Regions from separate parts of the Arthrobacter sp. NPDC058288 genome, predicted to be linked through region 1. Evidence: riboswitches for the same ligand, from Rfam matches in the RefSeq annotation. Region 1 holds a riboswitch; each other region holds the start of a gene.
What was found. A riboswitch is a leader RNA that binds a small molecule or an ion and turns the genes downstream of it on or off. The one in region 1 is predicted to bind cyclic di-AMP.
Positions count from the first base shown of each region.

Region 2: another riboswitch for cyclic di-AMP. It lies ahead of ACFVWT_RS06270 (NlpC/P60 family protein); the one in region 1 lies ahead of ACFVWT_RS19160 (NlpC/P60 family protein).
Region 3: another riboswitch for cyclic di-AMP. It lies ahead of ACFVWT_RS20825 (hypothetical protein); the one in region 1 lies ahead of ACFVWT_RS19160 (NlpC/P60 family protein).
Region 4: another riboswitch for cyclic di-AMP. It lies ahead of ACFVWT_RS12960 (M23 family metallopeptidase); the one in region 1 lies ahead of ACFVWT_RS19160 (NlpC/P60 family protein).

Region 1 covers NZ_JBHVYH010000008.1:196,089-200,870, reverse strand. Annotated here, with positions in the region: gene ACFVWT_RS19170 (Nramp family divalent metal transporter) at 334-1,596, shown strand; partial or broken gene ACFVWT_RS19165 (IS701 family transposase) at 1,769-2,911, opposite strand; cyclic di-AMP (ydaO/yuaA leader) riboswitch at 3,119-3,321, shown strand; gene ACFVWT_RS19160 (NlpC/P60 family protein) at 3,326-4,072, shown strand; gene ACFVWT_RS19155 (hypothetical protein) at 4,343-4,782, shown strand, end outside.
Region 2 covers NZ_JBHVYH010000001.1:1,304,030-1,308,811, forward strand. Annotated here, with positions in the region: gene ACFVWT_RS06245 (DNA alkylation repair protein) at 1-379, shown strand, start outside; gene ACFVWT_RS06250 (hypothetical protein) at 346-585, opposite strand; gene ACFVWT_RS06255 (S-layer homology domain-containing protein) at 627-1,148, opposite strand; gene ACFVWT_RS06260 (hypothetical protein) at 1,132-1,698, shown strand; partial or broken gene ACFVWT_RS06265 (polysaccharide deacetylase family protein) at 1,650-2,162, opposite strand; cyclic di-AMP (ydaO/yuaA leader) riboswitch at 2,394-2,588, shown strand; gene ACFVWT_RS06270 (NlpC/P60 family protein) at 2,592-3,356, shown strand; gene ACFVWT_RS06275 (hypothetical protein) at 3,489-4,094, opposite strand; gene ACFVWT_RS06280 (DUF1918 domain-containing protein) at 4,289-4,483, shown strand; gene ACFVWT_RS06285 (DUF5129 domain-containing protein) at 4,545-4,782, opposite strand, start outside.
Region 3 covers NZ_JBHVYH010000010.1:65,212-69,993, reverse strand. Annotated here, with positions in the region: gene ACFVWT_RS20835 (response regulator transcription factor) at 1-722, shown strand, start outside; gene ACFVWT_RS20830 (ATP-binding protein) at 726-2,258, shown strand; cyclic di-AMP (ydaO/yuaA leader) riboswitch at 2,398-2,582, shown strand; gene ACFVWT_RS20825 (hypothetical protein) at 2,582-3,337, shown strand; gene ACFVWT_RS20820 (dolichyl-phosphate beta-glucosyltransferase) at 3,550-4,476, shown strand; gene ACFVWT_RS20815 (STAS/SEC14 domain-containing protein) at 4,480-4,782, opposite strand, start outside.
Region 4 covers NZ_JBHVYH010000004.1:66,339-71,120, reverse strand. Annotated here, with positions in the region: gene ACFVWT_RS12965 (C40 family peptidase) at 51-743, opposite strand; cyclic di-AMP (ydaO/yuaA leader) riboswitch at 796-989, opposite strand; gene ACFVWT_RS12960 (M23 family metallopeptidase) at 1,103-1,921, opposite strand; cyclic di-AMP (ydaO/yuaA leader) riboswitch at 1,925-2,168, opposite strand; gene ACFVWT_RS12955 (metal-dependent transcriptional regulator) at 2,279-2,974, opposite strand; gene serC (phosphoserine transaminase) at 3,356-4,486, shown strand; gene ACFVWT_RS12945 (MFS transporter) at 4,509-4,782, opposite strand, start outside.

The sequences.
Region 1 (4,782 bases):
TCTTTCCTGGCGACACAAACCAGGCGTCCCTGGGTGCACGCGGGTGGGATCCACGACCGCGTACGTTCAGATGATGCGGATCATGAGGCGTGGGATGGAGGGCGGCAGTAACGGGCCGTAGAGGATGCCCGAACACTTCGCAGGGCGAACTCACGAATTATGTCGCTGCAGGTCTCGGTCTCAGGGGCCCGGTCCGGACATAGCCGGGGATCCCCTACGCCCCTCCGCCCGCGGCACCGGCCTCCACAATGGAACTACCCAGCAGAATATTTTTCGGTACGCCTAACTTAACGCTATCCTGGGAATGTTAGTTGCCCTGACGTTGAGGAAACGATGTCTGCTCCCACACTCACGGAACCCACAACCGTAAAGCAGGGCAAGCCCCGCTGGAGATCCCGGCTGCTTCTGATGGGGCCGGCGTTCGTCGCAGCCATCGCCTACGTTGATCCGGGAAACGTCGCGGCCAATCTAACGGCGGGCGCAAATTTCGGCTACCTGCTGGTGTGGGTTCTGGTAGCGGCGAACATCATGGCGGTCCTGGTGCAGTACCAGTCGGCGAAGCTGGGCCTGGCCACAGGGTTGAGCCTGCCCGAGATCCTCGGCAAGCGCCTCGGCCAGCGCAGGCGCAGGCTGTACTGGGTCCAGGCCGAGGTGGTCGCCGGGGCCACCGATATGGCCGAAGTCATCGGCGGCGCCGTGGCCCTGAACCTCCTCTTTGGGCTGCCCCTGCTGGCAGGCGGAATCATCATCGGCCTGGCGTCAATGCTGCTGTTGACGCTTCAGTCGTACCGGGGCCAAAGGTCCTTTGAATTCGCGATCATGATGCTGTTGGCTGTCATCGCTGTCGGATTCGTCTCGGGCCTGTTCGTCAATCCGCCGGAGGCTGGAAGTGTCCTGACAGGCCTGGTGCCGCGCTTCGAGGGAACGGACACGGTCCTGCTGGCTGCGAGCATGCTGGGAGCCACGGTGATGCCGCACGCCATTTACCTGCACTCGGCATTGGCCCGTGACCGGCACGGATTCTCCGCGGACCCGCTCGTGCGGTCCCGGCTCATTCGTGCCACCCGGTTCGACGTCGCGGGCGCGCTGATGCTCGCCGGAGTCGTGAACATCGCGATGCTGCTGCTGGCCGCCTCCAGCCTGCGCGGCATCGAAGGCACCGACACCATCGCCGGAGCCCATGCCGCAGTCACCTCTGCGTTGGGTCCCGTCATCGGGGTAATCTTCGCCATCGGCCTGCTGGCCTCAGGCCTGGCCTCCACCTCCGTAGGCTGCTACGCCGGTGCGACCATCATGGGCGGACTGTTGAAGGTTCGCGTGCCGCTCCTGGCCCGCAGGGTCATCACCCTGATCCCGGCCCTGGCCATCCTGGCAGCCGGCATCGAACCCACGCTCGCTTTGGTCCTGAGCCAGGTCCTGCTTAGCTTCGGCATACCTTTTGCCTTGATTCCTCTGATCCGGCTCACCGGCAAACGCGAGGTCATGGGTATCCACACTGACTCCAAAGCACTCAAAATCGCCGGATGGACCAGCGCAACACTGATCGTTGGCCTCAACTGCGTCCTCATTGTGCTGACAGTCATGGGCCGGGCCTAGTACTACAGTCGCGTTTATGGGGTGTGGCCGCGGGTCTTGTAATGACAGTTTCGGGCGCGGTGTTGGTGTTTTCGTCGCCAGGTTGAGTGTTTCAGGACGTGTTTCGGGCTGGTGGTGCGGTGCCAGACGAGCCGGACGAGCAGCCGCCTGATTTCGGGCAGTGAGAGTCGGATCAGTTCTCCGTCTCCGGCGCCAGGGCCCCTTTTTTGGAGCGGATCACGGTCAGGAAGGCCTGGGCGAACATGGAGAGGGTGATGTGCCGGTACCAGCCGGTGTATTGGCGGACCTGGTAGTGGTCCAGTCCGGTTTCGCCTTTAGAGGTTTGGAAGGTTTCCTCGATCGCCCAGCGGGCGCCGGCGATCCGCACCAGCTCGGCCAGTGAGACCCGGTTGGGGCCGTGGCAGATGTAGTAGGCCAGGTCGGTCGGGTCTTTCAGGGAGCGGCGGGCCAGCAGCCAGTGTTCGCCGGTTTCGGCGGGCCCGTTGATGCGGGTCCGCGCCCAGGCGTATCGGCGGTCGCCTTTGGTTCCTGCCCCGGCGGTGCGGGTCCGCCAGGCATTGGGGCGCAGGGAGGCGATGAGTTTATCCGCGCGCCATTGTTCGCCTGGCCAGGCGGTGGGGGCGATGATGTTTTGGTTCATGGGAACGGCCAGCACGTAGTGCAAACCTCTGGCTTCCAGGCGGCGGCGCAGCCCAGAATGCTGTCCGTAGACCGCGTCCCCGGTGGCCCAGCGGGCCGGGATCCCGGCATCCAGGACGCGGTCGATCATGTCTGCGGCCAGGACCGGTTTCGTGCCGAATTACCTGGTTTTGGGGATCCCGGCCCGGGCGCATCTTTCCCGGTCGTCGGCCCAGGCTTTGGGCAGGTAGAGTTCCCGGTCCAGCAGGCTGCGCCCGGCCGGTGCGGAGTATGTCAGGAACACTCCGATCTGGCAGTTCTCCACCCGCCCGGCGGTGCCAGAATACTGGCGTGCGACCCCGGCCGAGGCGGCGCCCTTCTTGAGGAATCCGGTCTCGTCGATGATCAGGATCCCGCCGGGATCGCCGAGGTGGCGGTTGACGTAAGTGAACAGGACATCCCGCACAGCATCCGGGTCCCAGTCGGTGGTCGAGAGCAGGCGTTGCATGCCATCCGGAGTGCCGTGCCCGGCGCGTTCAGACAGGGTTCAGGAGTTCTTGCGTTCCTCATCCGAGAGCAGTCCGCGCACATACCCCACAGCATTCCGCCGTGGCTCGGACCGGGCAAACCGCGACCCAATCAGCTCCCCGATTTCTTCCAGACCCTCGGCCCACTCTTCTACGTCCGCCACACAAATATCATCACTCACCACCAACGATTAACAGGCCACGAGTGGAAAGTCCGGTTAAAACGCCGATACGGCACAAAATAACCGCGACTGTAGTACTAGCCCCGGGCTTCACTAGGCGACCGGATTCAGTATCCGGCCGTTACCTGGATGTGACATTTGGGTGTGATTCAGGCTAGGGTTTGACGGTGCCCGTTGTCTCCGATCCGGGTACTCCCGAGCTGATTGCCTAACTCTGCCGCGGTCCGGGATCCGTTCGTAATCATCCGGCAGAGACGGGGAAACCACTTTCCGGCCTGATCGCTTGAGCAGGCCTTGGGGTGAAGCCGCACAACGCCTGCACCATGCAGCGGGTTCTGCGGCCGGGTGTCTCCCATCCGAATCCGACAGCTCACCTCGCAGGCATTGGGAGAGGCTTCCGTCATGTCTTCACGCACAACCATGCCCCGGCACCGCGCGGGCACAACCCCTACCCGCCGACTCGCGGCCATTTCCTCCACCGTCGCCGGTAACGCCGGCCTGATGGGCCGGCAGGCCGCCGTCATTGCGGCAGCCTCCGGTCTTGTTCTGACCAGCGGGCTGGCCGCCAACGCCGCCGAAGCCCCCATGCAGCGCGACTCCGCCCCCTCCTCGACCCTTGAAGTGAAAGGTCAGGTCGCCGCTCCGGTCAGCGCCGATTCCAGTGTCCGGATCTCCTTCGAACGCCCCGAGGTCAGCACTGCCCCGGCACCGGTCATCGAACAGCCTGAACCGGCAACCCCCGCCGCGGCTCCCGTCGCGCAGGCGCCGGCAACCCCTGCAGTATCGGTGCAGGTCCAGTCCGCCCCCGCCCCTGCCAAGGCGGCCGGCGGCGTCAATGCGGCGATGGTCTCAGCGGCCTACGCGCAGCTGGGAATCACCCAGGACTGCACGGCGATGGTGGAAAAGGCTCTGGGCGCAGCCGGCATCCCGGTCGGCGACCTCGGCCCGATGCAGTTCATGAACTACGGCAAGGTCGTTGGCGATCCCCAGCCCGGGGACATGGTGGTCCAGTCCGGTCACGTCGGCATTTACGTCGGCGACGGCCAGGTGCTCAGCGGCGGCATGAATGGCGTCAACGCCACCGTCGTGCACCCACTGTCCTGGCTGACCGCCACAGGACCCGTCACGTTCGTCCGCGCGGGCGCCTGACAGTAAAGGCTAGAGGCCGGTGATCTGCTGCCTTGGGGGCGGCTGATCACCGGCCTTTAGCGCATCATGAACCGCTAGCAGGCGGGGCTACGTCCTTGGGGCCGCTTCGCCTGGTCACGTGCCGTCCGGGGCTACGTGGCGGGATCCCGTCAATCCACCGATTCCTGTACTGTTTTGAGGGCGGCGAAGAGCCCGTGCCGAACCAATCGGTCTCTGCATCGCACGGGGCCACTCCGGCGCAACAGGCTTAGACGAGAAAACAGGAAACAAATGACAGCGGAGAACACCACACCGGATCCGGCGCAGGCAACTGCTGTGCCGGGCCCGCCAGCAACGATGCCGCTTGGCGCGCGGCGGCTGATCATGATCGGCGGACTCTGCGTCCCCGTCGGTCTGGTGGCCGGACCGTATCTGCTCGGCGCCCAGCTCTTGGCCGTCGCGGGTGTCGTCCTGGTGGCCGTTGCCCTTTCCTACAGCGCACAGGCTCCCTGGTTCTCACGCCTGTCCTGGGTTGTCAGCGCTGCAGGTGCGCTCTGGCTGGCCGCAACGGCCGCTTACTGGGGGTCCATCGTTGCCGCCGCGGACTCATCAGCACCGGCGCCCGGCTTCGCCCCCGCCCTGTTCAACGCCGGCACCGGGTCTTTCATAGTCATGGCCTGCGCTGCCGCGGCGGCCGTGGCGCTGCGGATGGTGCGTGCCCGACGTCGGGC
Region 2 (4,782 bases), on a different contig from region 1:
CGACATGCTGCGCCGCCACCGCGACCTCGGGCACGATGACATCACGGCCCTCAGCACCGAGCTGTGGTCGGTGCCCGTCTTCGAACGCCGCCTGGCGGCGGTTGTCCTGCTGCAGTCCCGGGTGGCGATGCTCAACAACTCCGACCTCACCCGCATCGAGGGCTTTGTGCGGGAGGCACAGCTGGGTGAGCTGGTGGACCCGCTTGCCGCCGACGTCGTCCGCCCCTTAGTGGCGTCGTTGGAGGGGCAGGCGAGGACGCGGGCACATGCCGTGCTGGAGCGCTGGGCGGGGGATCCCGATCCGTGGCTGAGGCGTGCGGCGGTGCTCTCGCTTGCGGAAGCCGCTCAGCCGCCGGCCCGCCGTTCCACGACCGCGTAGGCCCTGCCTTCCAGGAACTCCCAGTCGGTGACCACCATGAACCCGAGGGCGCTGACGCGGTCGTTGAGGACCAGGATGTCAAAGCCGCCGTCCCGCGGTTCGGCGTCCCACGTCGCCACATGGAGTTCCTTGCCCTCAAGGATCAGCAGCTCCGTGTTGACGTCGAAATCCTCCTGCGGCTGATCGCTCAGCTGGCAGATGGCCACGCAATAGTTTTTCACCTACGTCATCGGCTTCATGCGGACGCCTACGCCGGGAAGGCGCTGCGGTAACGGTAGAGGAAAGCGGCTACCTGGTCGCGGTTGACCGGCAACCCGGAACGGTAGGTCCTCGTTCCGTCGGCCTCGGTCCAGCCGTTGGAGATACCTTGCGACGCAAGCCATGAGATCTCTTTGAAGAAGGCAGTTTGCGGGGAAATATCGGTGAAGGGCGATGCCCCGGGGCTGTAGTTCGGACTTCCGGCGAAACGGTACACAAACGCGGCCACCTGGTCACGGTTGACGGCCAGAGCGGGCCGGAAGGTCTTTGTGCCGTCAGCTTCGGTCCAGCCGGTGGTAATGCCCTGGGACGCCAGCCAGGAAATCTCCTTGAAGAAGGGTGTCTGCGGCGTGACGTCCGTGAAAGGCGATGCTCCCGGCGCGTAGGCCGGGCTGCCCGCCAGCCGGTAGAAGAACGCAGCCATCATGTCGCGGCTGGCTGCAACGCCGGGACGGAACGTGCGAGTTCCGTCGCTTTCACGCCAGCCGACGGAGATGCCCTGGGCTGCCATCCAGTTGACCTCGGTGTACAGCGCCGCGCCCGGGGGTACGTCAGCAAACGAGAGAGGCGACGGCGAGGGAGACGGCGACGGGGATGGTGAAGGCGACGGAGACGGGGAGGGAGACGGAGACGGGGAGGGGGAGGGAGACGGCGGCGGCGACGTCACGGGGGACTGGCCCAATGCCTGCGCCACTGTACGGACCGACGTCGTGCCGTTTGCTGTCCGCGCCGCCAGCCACGTGACGAACTCCTTGAACAGCGCGGGGCTGATGGACAGCGACGGATCCGTTCCGTTCGCAATCTCGTGGAACGTCAGCTGCAGCCAGCCTCCGGTTGTCTCGGCGTTGGTGACCGTCGCCTGCAGGTCCGCCAGGGTCCAAGTGGCGGCCACCTGGTCCGGAGCCTTGGTGACCATGGGTTCCTGCGGCGGGAGCGTCTCGGCGACAGGGCAGTCGGCGCAACTGGCGGGAGAGCGGATGTCGCCGAGGCCCCGGGAGCTGGCATACCCGCAGCCGCTAACTGCGGACTGGGCTGTCGCATTTACCGCCGCGAAGGGGTAGGCAAAGTTCCGGACGGTGAAACCCCAGCCTTCGAGGGTCGACTTGCTGTTGCAGGCCTCCGCGCTGGCGGCCGCTGCGCTGAGCGTTGTCATGTCCGGGTGGGTCACGCTGTGGCCGCCGATTTCGTTGCCGTCGGCCGCGAGGGTGTTCAGGTTTGCCTGGGTGAGGAATCCGGACTGGCCCACAAAGGAGGTGGTGATGAAGAAGGTTCCCACCAGCCCGTGGGCTTTCAGCTCCTGCGCGGCCGCCAACTGGCTGCCCAGGCCGTCGTCGAATGTCAGGCTGACGATCGTTGGCGCCGCCGCCTTCGATGTGCCGGCTACGCCCACCACCGTGCTGACAGCAAGCAGCAACGCACCCAAAACTGCGACCCAGCGCCTCCCATGCCGGCGTCCGGGCGAAGGCTCAGTGGGTTCCGCGGCGCGATGCGCGGGCTTGCGGACAGGCTGATTCGACCAACGCATGATGCCTCCAAGCGTGTGAGTCCCCCCGCAAGAACATGCACGTAGACTACGCCTCGCGGCGTCAAGGGAAAACACTCGACTTTGATGAACGCATTACCCGAGTACACCGCTGCTACCTGCACGCGCGGCCTTGGCCGGATGGTGCCGTTATTCCAATGTGACATCGGCCGAGAGGCACGCGTACGGTGGAACGGTGCCCGTTATCCCAGATACGGGCACTCCCGGGCGGATTGCCTAACCCTGCCGCGGCCCGGGATCCGATCAAAACCATCCGGCAGGGACGGGGAAACCACTTTTGGCCTGCAGCGTTGTTGTGCAGGTCTTCGGGGTGAAGCCGCAAGCCGTCCGCTGAGCGGATGGCAACTGCGGCCGGGTGTCTCCCATCCGAATCCGACAGCTAACCTCGCAGGCATCGGGAGAGGTTACTTCATGTCTTCACGCACACTACCCGCTCAGCATCCGTCAACCGCGCCTGCAGGACGCTCCGGCTTCACAACGACCCGCGGCAGGAACAGGGTTGGCCGCCAGGCAGCGGTGATTGCGGCGGCTTCGGGTCTGGTCTTGTCCAGCGGAATGGCTGCTCAGGCCGCCGAGGCTCCCGCCGAACGCGACTCGGCGCCGGCGGCCGCCCCCGACACCCGGGCGCAGGCGGGTGCCCCGCTCAGCGCCGATTCCCACGTCCGGATCAGCTTCGAGCGCCCGGACATCAGCACCACCCCCGCTCCGGTGGAAGTGCCGGTCGCAGAACCTGCTCCGGTGGAAGCGGTTGCCCCCGCTGCAGCGCCGGTTCCGGTTGCGGCGCCGGAGGCTCCTGCCGTTTCCGTCCAGGTTCAGGCAGCGGCGCCCGCTGCGGCTCCGGCCCCGGCCGCCGGCGGTGTCAATGCCGCCATGGTTTCTGCTGCCTACGCGCAACTGGGCATTACGCAGGACTGCACCGCCATGGTGGAAAAGGCACTTGGCTCAGCCGGCATTCCCGTCGGCGACCTGGCACCCATGCAGTTTATGAACTACGGCTCGGTGGTGGGGGAGCCCCAGCCCGGCGACATGGTGGTGCAGTCCGGCCACGTGGGCATCTACATCGGCGACGGCCAGGTGATCAGCGGCGGCATGAACGGTGTCAACGCCACCGTCACGCACCCGTTGTCCTGGCTGACGGCCACCGGCGGCGTGACTTTCGTCCGCGCCGGAGCCTAGCCTTCCCGCCGCAGGCCTAACCCCCGATCCGTCCTCCCCGCCGGGCGGGAAACCCGCATGACAGGCCGGTGACCAGCTGCCTTGGGGCGGCGGGTCACCGGCTTTCCCGGATCCGTGCGGCGGGGCGGGTGTTCAGGTCGGAGACATCGCGACCTGGACCGTGCTCTCGCCCTGCGCGAACTTAATGCGCAGGACCGCCTCGCGCGTGTCCGCCGGGATAGTGAAGCGGACCTCGCCCGACTTGCTTGAATCGCCCGCGACTACTTCGTCCAGCCCGGAATCGGGGGAATTGCTGACTCCGCCCACATTCAGCCTGAACGCCGCGTCCCAAAAGTTGATGTCGTACCGGCCGTGGTTGGTGCATCTGAGCGTGAACGTCAGTGCGATCTTGCCGGACACATCCGGGCGGGCACGGGCGTCGAGAATCTCGTATTCGACGTCGGCAGCCCTGTAGTTGCGTCCGGCCGGCAGGGTCACGGCCCATTCCGGGCTGTCACCGGCGCCGGACCCTCCACCTACCGGGGGGACAGTGCCGTCCGTCTGGGTAGTGCGGTCCGGCTGCACGGAGGCTCCGCTGGCGGAGGATACAGCCGATGACGCGGCGGGCCGCCCGGCGTCGAACACCCCCAGCTGCCCCAGGCCGAGCAAAAGCCCCGTCACTGCAGTGATCACCGCTGCCGTGGCGGTCAGCAGACCGGGCAGCGTAGCCCACCAGCTCGTGGGTTTTTCCTCCGCCATAGCCGTTCCCCCTGGCTCCCGTTCCAAGGTCAAGATCCGTAGTATCCCTATGGTCCTGCCAAGCGGCCACGAACGCCAGATGGCGGTAGGGCGCGGCACGTGTGTCCCGGTCCGGCAGCGAGGAACTGTTAGTGCGCAACGGCCCTGTTGTCCCTGCCCCTACCCTCGTAATCTGGTTCTTGGAGGTGATTGCCATGAAGGCAGCCCAGGGAGACCGGATCACGATCCGGGGCAAGACGGTCGGATCAGCGGTCCGGCACGGCCAGATCATCGAGGTCCACGGCGCCGACGGGGCGCCGCCCTACGTGGTGCGTTTCGATGACGGCCATGAAACCACCGTCATTCCAGGTGGGGATTTTGTAGTCGACAGGATCCACCCGCCGCAATGACACGACCGGCGTAGCGCCGGCAGTTCCTTGCCAAATGTGTCAACGGACCTGTCGAGGCCGCCTAGAAACCGGACGAACTTCCGGACCCGGAAAAACTGCCCCCGCTGCCGCCGTAGCCGGTAGTGCTTCCACCGCCGCGGGCTGTGCTGACGCTGCCCACGCCGGTGCTGAATCCTGTGTTGAAGGCCGGGACCGAGAAAAAGTAGTAGGAGGGATAGACCGTGCCAAGGATGCTGGGTTCGTAAGTACGGCCATGCTTGACCTTGGTACCGGCCTGCGCGCTGTCCATTTCCTCGCGC
Region 3 (4,782 bases), on a different contig from region 1:
TGACCAACAACCTTCCCCAGCTCACCCACCCGGACGGTTCCCCCATCCGCGCCCTGGTGGTTGACGACGAACCCAGCCTCTCCGAGCTCATGAGCATGGGCCTGCGGATGGCAGGCTGGTCCGTTGCCGTCGCAGGCGACGGTCCCGAAGCCGTCAAGCTCGCCAAGGACTTCCGCCCGGACGTGCTGGTGCTGGATGTGATGCTCCCCGGTTTCGACGGCGTCGAGCTGCTCACCAGGATCCGCGCCTTCGCGCCGGAGGTGCCAGCGCTCTTCCTGACGGCAAAGGACGCCGTCCAGGACCGCATCCTCGGCCTGGCGGCCGGCGGGGACGACTATGTCACCAAGCCCTTCAGCATGGAAGAGGTGCTCCTCCGCCTGCACCGGCTGGTCCAGCGCTCCGGGGTGGCCGCCATGGACACCGCCGAACTGGTGGTGGGCGATCTTGTCCTCAACGTTGACACGCGCGAAGTGACCCGGGCCGGGGAGGAACTACAGCTGACCGCCACCCAGTTCGAACTCCTCCGCTACCTCATGGAGAACCCCAAGCGGGTGGTCAGCAAGGCACAGATCCTGGACCGGGTGTGGGACTACGACTTTGGCGGCCAAGCCAACATCGTGGAGCTCTACATCTCCTACTTGCGCAAGAAGGTGGATGCCAAGCACCCGCCCATGATCCACACCGTCCGCGGCGCGGGCTACGTCATCAAACCGGCGGATTGAGCGGTGCCCACACTTTCCGGCGAAATCCGCAGAGACCGCCGCCGGTGGCTTGATCCGTCAACCTGGCACCTGCGCACCCGGCTGGTCCTGGTGGCCATGGCGCTGCTGGTGGCCATCTGCGGCGCGATTGGCCTCTTCAGCTATGCCTCCATGGATTCCTTCCTGACCAGGCAGCTCGATGAACGGCTGGGGCAGGCCTCAAGGCTCTCGAACGAGGCAGGACGGCCACGGCCCAGCAACCCGTCCGGCAGGCAGGACGGGTTCGAAGGACCGGGCCAAGGTGTGGGTACCCTCATCGCGCGCATCGATAACGGGAATGTCAGCAGCGCCGGGTTCCTCGCCAAAGACGCCACCGTGGCGTCCCTCTCGCCCGAGGATAACCAGATTCTTTTGGCACTCCAGCACGACGGAACACCCGTCGATCGGGCCCTGTCCAACGGCTCCTACCGCCTGGTGGCGGTGGAGGCCCCGTACGGGGACGTGATTGTCACCGGACTCCCCCTCAACGAAAAACAGAACACGCTCAACTCTTTGGTATGGACGATGGTGATCGTCTCGATGGGCGGCCTGGTCCTCATCGGCCTTGCCGGAACGGTGCTGATCCGGCGCACCATGAAACCCCTCGAACAGCTGTCCGAAGTCGCCACGCAGGTTTCGCAACTGCCGCTCGACGCCGGCGAGGTGGCCCTCGCAGTCCGCGTCCCGCCGTCGAACGCGCATCCCGGAACGGAAGTGGGCAGCGTGGGCCACGCCCTCAACCTCATGCTGGACAACGTGTCCAAGGCACTCGAGGCCCGGCAGCAAAGCGAAACGAAGGTGCGCCAGTTCGTGGCCGATGCATCGCACGAGCTGCGCACGCCGCTGACCGCCATCCGCGGCTACACGGAACTCATGCGGATGACCGAAGACTTCACCCCGGACGGCCAAAAATCCCTCGCCAGGGTGCAGAGCCAGTCCGAACGCATGACCACCCTGGTGGAGGACCTCCTGCTGCTGGCCCGGCTCGACGAAGGCCAGCCGCTGAAAATCAGCGACGTGGACCTGACGCAGCTCGCGGTGGAGACCGTCAGCGATGAGAAGGTCATGGCCCCGGACCGCATCTGGCAACTGGAGCTCCCGGAGGAGCCCGTGGTGGTCCGCGGGGATGCCAAGCAGCTGCACCAGGTGATGGCCAACCTGCTCTCCAACGCCCGCAAGCACACGGAACCGGGCACCACCGTGGTCACCAGAGTGATGCGGTCGGCTGACGGCAGCGCCGTGGTGACCGTCACGGACAACGGTGCAGGGATCCCGCCCGAATTTGTGGACAGGGTTTTCGCGCGCTTTGCCCGGGCGGACGCCGCGCGAACCAGCCCGGCAGGCTCCGCCTCGGGTTCCGGCGGCTCGGGCGCCGCGGCTTCCGAGGGAACAAGCGGACTTGGCCTGTCGATCGTGCAGTCGATCGTGGAGGCGCACGGCGGAACCGTGGAGGTCAACTCGCGCCCGGGACGCACCGAATTCGCGCTGCGCCTCCCGGGAGAATCACCGGAAGCTTAACTCCGCCACGGACGGGCCTGCAGCACCCGGCATAAGCGCAAGCCAACGCGCCGCCGTCGTGATCCTCGTTACCGAAATGTGACTTAAGCGCCGGACTCCTGTACGGTTTTTAGAGTGCGGCCACCGTTCCGGCCGCATATCCGGATGGACGCCAAACTCTGCCGCTACCCGGATTTCCTCATGATCAGGCAGAGGCGGGGGACCCAGGTCTCCGGGCATTCTGCATAGCCGCCCTTGGGGTGAAGCCGACACGTGAAGTTCCGTGCGGCCGGATGACCTCATCCGAACCCGACAGCTAACTCCGCCGGCATCGAGAGGCAACCATGACTAAATCCACGCCAGAAGTACGTCCTGAGCCCGCTTCCCGCAAGTCCGCAGCGTCTGCGCAACGCTCACGCCACCGCGCCGAACCAGCTGCCAAGGCATCTCCGCTGTCCCGGTTCGCGGCCAGCCTGCAGGGCTCCGGCCGCCGGGCCGCAGTTGTAACCACGGCCTGTGCTGTGCTGATTGGCGTCGGTGCCGCCGGCCAGGCTTCCGAACCCGTAGCCCCCGCAACATCGGCAACGGGCGCAGGAACCACTGCGGCAACTGCCGACGCGGAACCGAAGCTCGCGTTCGAAAAGATCCTCGTTTCCGCCATGCCCGCACCGGCCTCTGTCAGCGTGACCGCGCAATCGTCGGAAGAGAAGCCGGCGGAGAAGGCGCCGGAAGCTCCTGCACCTGCAGCGGCCCCTGAACCGGCTCCCGCCCCGGCACCGCCCGTAGCAGTTGACGATCCCGCAGCAGCCCAGGCATATGCCGCCTCGCAGCTCGGAACGTACGGCTGGGCGGCTGACCAGATGCAATGCCTCACCACGCTCTGGACCAAGGAATCGGATTGGAAGACCACTGCCACGAACGCCAGCAGCGGCGCCTACGGCATTGTCCAGTCGCTGCCGGCCGAAAAGATGGCCAGTGCCGGGTCCGACTACCTGACCAACTTCCGCACCCAGATCAACTGGGGCTTGAACTACGTGAAGGAACGGTACGGCTCCCCCTGCGGCGCCCTGAACTTCCACTACGCCAACAACTGGTACTAAACCGGCGCCTGGCCAACTTGCTTCGTAAAACCGGAGGCCCCGAATCTACTACTGGATTCGGGGCCTCCGGCCGTATAGGCGTGATTACCTCCCCCTGGAGGCAGGGAAATGTCACCGGCGCCACCGTTCCTGTTCCCGTTGACGGTAAAACCCACAGCAGCTGCACAGCTTTGGCCTAAATCCTTCATATGCGGCCGCACCATAGTTGAACCATGACGCCCACAGACCTGGCCACGGGATCCCTGCCGCCCCCGCAACCCCGGGCCGCCGCCGACGCCCGGCCGGGTCCTCCCGCCCCGACGTTCCCCCGGCAGGGTCACGTCCGCCGGGCGCCCGTTGATACGCGCATGACCGGCACCACAGGAACCGCTCTGCCGGTGCTGGATGTAGTCATCCCGGTCTATAACGAGGAACAGGGTCTGGAGCAATCCCTGCGGCAGCTCCACTTGTACCTGGCCGATACGTTTCCCTACCCGTTCCGGATTACGGTGGCGGACAATTCCAGCACCGACGGCACGCTCAAGACCGCCGAGCGTGTGGCCCGGGAACTACGCGAGGTCACCGTGGTCCGACTCACCTCCAAAGGCCGCGGCAACGCGCTCCGCACCGTGTGGCTGGCCTCGCCGTCACCCGTGCTGGCCTACATGGACGTGAGTCTTTCCACCGACCTCGCTGCGCTCGCTCCCCTGGTCGCCCCGCTTCTTTCCGGGCATTCGGACCTGGCGATCGGATCCCGGCTGGCACGAACTTCCCGCGTTGTCCGCGGACCGTGGCGGGGGTTCATCTCCCGCGGGTACAACGTTCTGCTGCATGCGCTGATGGGTGCGCATTTCAGCGACGCGCAGTGCGGCTTCAAGGCTATCCGCGCAGATGTTGCCCGGCACATCCTGCCGCATACGGCTGACACCGCATGGTTCTTTGACACCGAGCTGCTGGTCCTGGCCGAAAGATGCGGTCTCCGCGTACACGAGGTCCCGGTGGACTGGACCGACGGTGGCGACGCCGGTGTGGACCTTTTCCAGACCGCGCTCGCCGATCTTCGCGGCATGGTCCGCCTCAGCCGCGACCTGACGACCGGCCGTATTCCGGTTCCGGAACTGCGGGCCCAACTCGCGCCGTGTGTTCCACCGCCGCGATGACGGCTACGGGAGCCGGAGCCACCGCATGGCTTCCTCCGGGCAGGTGAAATACCGCGTCGGAGCGGCAGGAGAATGAATGCTGAGGAAGAAATTGGCCAATGCCCGGTCCACCGGGGACGCCCCGAGGAGCGCCACCCTGGCCACCGTGCTGGGACGGGCAAAAACGCGCCGGGCGCCGCGGCTCATGGACTCCGTCGCAGCCATGTCCACCAGCATCGGAAACGGACGCCCGCGGCTCAGCTCATTGACCGCGGACATCACGGCCACCGCGGCTTCCTCGCAAATGGCCAGCCCTGGAATCCAACG
Region 4 (4,782 bases), on a different contig from region 1:
CAGGGTTTTTTAGCGAAGGACGCGCGCTTCAGCGAAGGGAAGCGCGTGTTTTAGCGAAGCGTGTAGAACGCAGAGGTGCCCGTGGCGGACACAGCGTGCAGGAGGGTGCCCTGCGAGGGGTTGAGCGCGCTGATCATCATGCCGTTGCCGACGTAGATGCCAACGTGGGCGCCGCCGTTTTGCATGACGAGATCGCCCGGCGCCGGAGTGGAGGTGGGCGTCATGGCTGTCCATGCATTGGTGCGGGGGATGCTGATGCCGGCCTGGGCGTAAACCCACTGGGTGAAGCCTGAGCAGTCCCAGCCGCTGGGAGTGGTGCCGCCCCAGACGTAGGGGCTGCCGATACCCGTGTAAGCGATAGCAGCAAGGCCCGATGCTGCTGCTGAAGAAGCGGCGTCGGCAAGCTTGCCCGCCTTGGCCTCTCCGGCAGCCTCAGTGGAGGCCTCGCTGGCATCTGTACCGGTGGACTGTGCCCGAACGGTTTCAACCTTGGGCGCTGCCTTCGTGGTCACTGCCGGACGCTCGAAGGAAACAGTCGCAGTCGGTTCTGCAGTTACGGTCAGCTGGGCCGACTGTGAGCCGGACTCCGTCGAAGCGGAAACGCCCAGGTTGGTATCGGCGGCATTTGCCGGCATCCCAACACTGAGGATCAGTCCGGAAGCAGCTGCGATGACAGCTGCCTGGCGACCTACGGTCCCGGCGTTGGCAGTAACGGCCCTGGAAACGGAGTTCAACGGGTTCATACGAACCGTTTGCGCGCGGTGGCGCGCAGAATTGTGACGTGCAGACACGAAGGTAGCCTCTCCCAATGCCTACGAGGTGAGCTGTCGGATTCGGATGGGAGTCACCCGGCCGCTCGGCTTCCTGGGAAGCGTTGCGACTTAACCCCAAGGTCTTCTTGCGAAGACCAAAATTGGTTCCCCCGCCTCTGCCAGACGATGTCATGCGAACGGACCTTGAGCGGTGGCAGAGTTAGGCAATCCACTCAAGAGCGCCAACTTCGGAAAAGTTGGCGTGCTCTAAACGGTACAGGATTTCCGAACGAATGTCACATTCAGGTCACGGCATGTCACAGGAATGCGAGAGTGACCCATCGCTTGGATCAGAGCCAGCCCAGCGGGTCGACGACTTCGCCGTTGACCATCACTTCAAAATGGAGGTGGCAGCCAGTGGAGGCTCCGGTGGTCCCGCTAAGCGCAATGACCTCGCCCCGGGTGACCTTCTGGCCGACCTGGACACTGGACGACGAGAGGTGGTTGTACGTGGTTTCCAAGCCGTTGCCGTGGTCAATCACCACACGGTTTCCACCGCCGTACGGGTGCCAGCCGGAGAAGGTCACGGTTCCGCTGGCCGCGGCGAACACGCTGGTGCCGCACTGGGCCGCATAGTCCTGGCCACGGTGGAACTCCCCGGCTCCGCCCGTAATCGGGCTGACGCGGAACCCGAATGGCGATGCGGTGACCATCTGTTCCAGCGGCGCACCCAGGCTGCCGGTGGATGCCGCGCGGGTGATGGTTCCCGCCGACTGCGCGCTCAGCAATTGCTTGAGCTTGCCGTCAGGATCCCCCTTGGTGGCCACGGTGGTCCGGTTGAAATCGATCTTGGCGCTGGCGGCGGCGGAGACCTCCGGCTGCGCCGCGACTGCGGCGGCGGCGTTTCCCGTGTCTGACGTGGCCACCATGGGGCCTGTTGACGGGACGGTCACGGTAAGGACCAGTCCGGTGGCGGCCAGCGCTATGCCTGCCTTCTGACCCACGCCGCTCGCCGAAGCGAACTCCGTCACCTGGCTGAACAGGCTCCGTCGCCGGCGCGCATCACGGTGTGCGTCGCGCGGCCTGACCGTCATTACGGCTTCGGCCACGGGGTACTCCGAAGCGGGACCTGTCGCCCTGCGGCGGCCCCTGACGGTCTGCGTGGTCAAGAATTATCCTCTCTGGAAAGCCTGCGGAGTTAGCTGTCGGATTCGGGTCAGAGAGATCAAAGACCCGGTCCGCCAATGCAAGGCATCCGACACAGGGGTGTCCCAAAGGAATCCTTCGTCGGAGGTGCCTTGCCGCTGACGGACTTCACCCCAAGACCGTCTTTCAACGGCCGGTTGTGGTTCCCCCGCCTCTGCCAGGAGGTGCTTCGTTCCTTGATCCGCTGGCAGAGCTCGGCTTCGGATCAGGTAACGCTTTAGTATCGGCGCTAGTCCTCAACTATAGGTGATTAATCAGCGCGGTAATAATTCCGTTATCTGGGTCTCAGTGTGTTGTAGGTGGTCCTACGAAGTGCGCGGTTAGCGGACCGTAACAAACACGTGGGCCGCAACTTCGGGCGGCAGTTCCAGGGCGCCTTCGATCTCGGGTACTCGCACCGAGATGTACTCCCCCACGCGTTCCAAGGCGAGGGATGCCCCGGGACGGATGCCGCCTTCATCAAGTTGCACCAGCAACTCCGGCTCAACCTGGATGGGCTCGGCCAGGCGGCTCACGGTAACGCGCGAGTCGGCCCCGTATCCGGCCATGGCTTCAAGAAGGTTCACCACACCATCGGTGAACGCGGGAGCGGGCTGGCCGCCGAGTGCGGCCAGGCCGGGAATGGGGTTGCCGTAGGGGGAGACCGTTGGGTGGTCCAGAAGCTCGAAAATGCGCCGCTCAACCCGCTCGCTCATGACGTGTTCCCAACGGCACGCTTCGTCGTGTACATACGCCCAGTCGAGGCCGATGACGTCGGCGAGGAGCCGCTCAGCAAGGCGGTGCTTGCGCATGACTTCGGTAGCGCGTTTCCGGCCCGTTTCGGTGAGTTCAAGGTGCCGGTCGCCGGAAACAACCACCAAGCCGTCCCGTTCCATCCGGCCGATGGTCTGCGAAACGGTGGGGCCGGAGTGGCGCAGCCGTTCGGCAATCCGCGCACGGAGAGCAACAATGTTCTCTTCCTCAAGCTCCAAGATTGTCCGAAGATACATCTCCGTGGTGTCGATCAGATCCGTCATCCAGCTCAGCTCCTCGAGCACAGTCCTTGCGTCAGTCCCACCGTACCGCGCGGAGGCGTTTCCCGTTGGCCTCGGCGAAGTGGACCTGCATCCACCGCTCAGCCTTCGGGGAACGGCCTCACGGGATCAGCCCGGCCGCCATCGCGGCCCGCTATACGTCAGGGATCAGCTTAGCCTATTTTGAATTACTCCGGATAATTCGGCGCGGAGCTTCGCAGCGACGGGACCGCTAGCGCGTTTGGGATGTCTCAGTGACTGGACTATGACGGTTACCGTTCCGTCCCCCGCTGGCGAGTCAGGCAGAATATAGGGGATTCCCCCAGCAGCAACCCGTGACCTGCCGGGCCTCTCCCACGTCCACGCCGAAAAATTGGAGCCATTGTGAGCGACACCAGCATCACTATCCCCGCCAACCTCCTGCCCAAGGACGGACGGTTCGGCGCCGGGCCTTCAAAGGTCCGTCCCGAGCAGATCGAGGCCCTGTCTGCCGCCTCTGCCACGCTTCTTGGCACCTCGCACCGCCAGGCCCCGGTCAAGAACCTCGTAGGGTCCGTCCGTAACGGCCTCAGCGAGTTCTTCCGCGCCCCGGACGGCTATGAAGTCATCCTCGGAGTGGGCGGCTCCACCGCGTTCTGGGATGTCGCGGCGTTCGGGCTGGTGGACAGCAAGGCCCAGCACCTCTCCTTTGGCGAGTTCGGTTCCAAGTTCGCCTCCGCCACCAACAAGGCTCCTTTCCTGGACGCCTCCTCCATCATTAAGGCCGAGCCCGGTACCCGGCCCGTGGCGCAGGCAGAAGCCGGCATCGACGTATACGCGTGGCCCCAGAATGAGACGTCCACCGGCGTGGCCGCCCCCGTGAAGCGGGTTGCGGGGGCGGATGACGGATCGCTGGTCCTGGTCGATGCCACCTCGGCTGCCGGCGGCCTGGACGTCGAGGTGTCGGAAGCGGACGTGTACTACTTCGCGCCGCAGAAGAACTTCGCGTCGGACGGCGGCCTGTGGCTGGGCCTCTTCTCCCCCGCCGCCCTCGAGCGTGCTGCGCGGATCAAGGCCAGCGGCCGGTGGATCCCCGATTTCCTGAACCTGCAGACCGCCATCGACAATTCCCGGCTCAACCAGACTTACAACACGCCCGCGCTGGCCACCCTGGTCACCCTGGACGCACAGGTGCAGTGGCTTAACGCCAGCGGCGGACTTGATTTTGCGGCTGCCCGCACCGCCGATTCCGCCGGACGCATCTACTCCTGGGCTGAGGCCTCCGAGTACGCCACGCCGTTCGTTGCCAAGGCCGAAGACCGTTCAAACGTGATCGCCACCATCGACTTCGACGATTCGATCGACGCGGCGGCCATCGCGAAGGTCCTCCGCTCCAATGGGATTGTGGACACGGAGCCCTACCGCAAGCTGGGGCGCAACCAGTTGCGCATCGCCACGTTCGTGGCGATCGACCCGGACGATGTGTCCGCCCTCCTGTCCTGCATCGACTACGTCGTGGGCGAACTGCGCAAGTAAGTCACGAACCAGCGCAGACGCGTTAGCGTTCGACGGCGTCGTCCGGGTTTTTGTCCCGGGCGGCGCCTTCGTCGTTGCGCTCTCTTCCTTCAGTTGAGCCGGAGTGGTTGGACCCTGCGGATACCAGCCGGAAGTAGCGCAGTCCCCGGGCGCGGCGGTTGAATCCGAGCTTCAGCTGCTTGGCCCGGATGATCCACACCATGCCGATCAGCGCGGCCAGGAGCCCGGATGCCGCTGCCACGGACATGGACCAGCGGGGACCGGCAACATTGGCCACCCATCCCACCAGCGGAGCG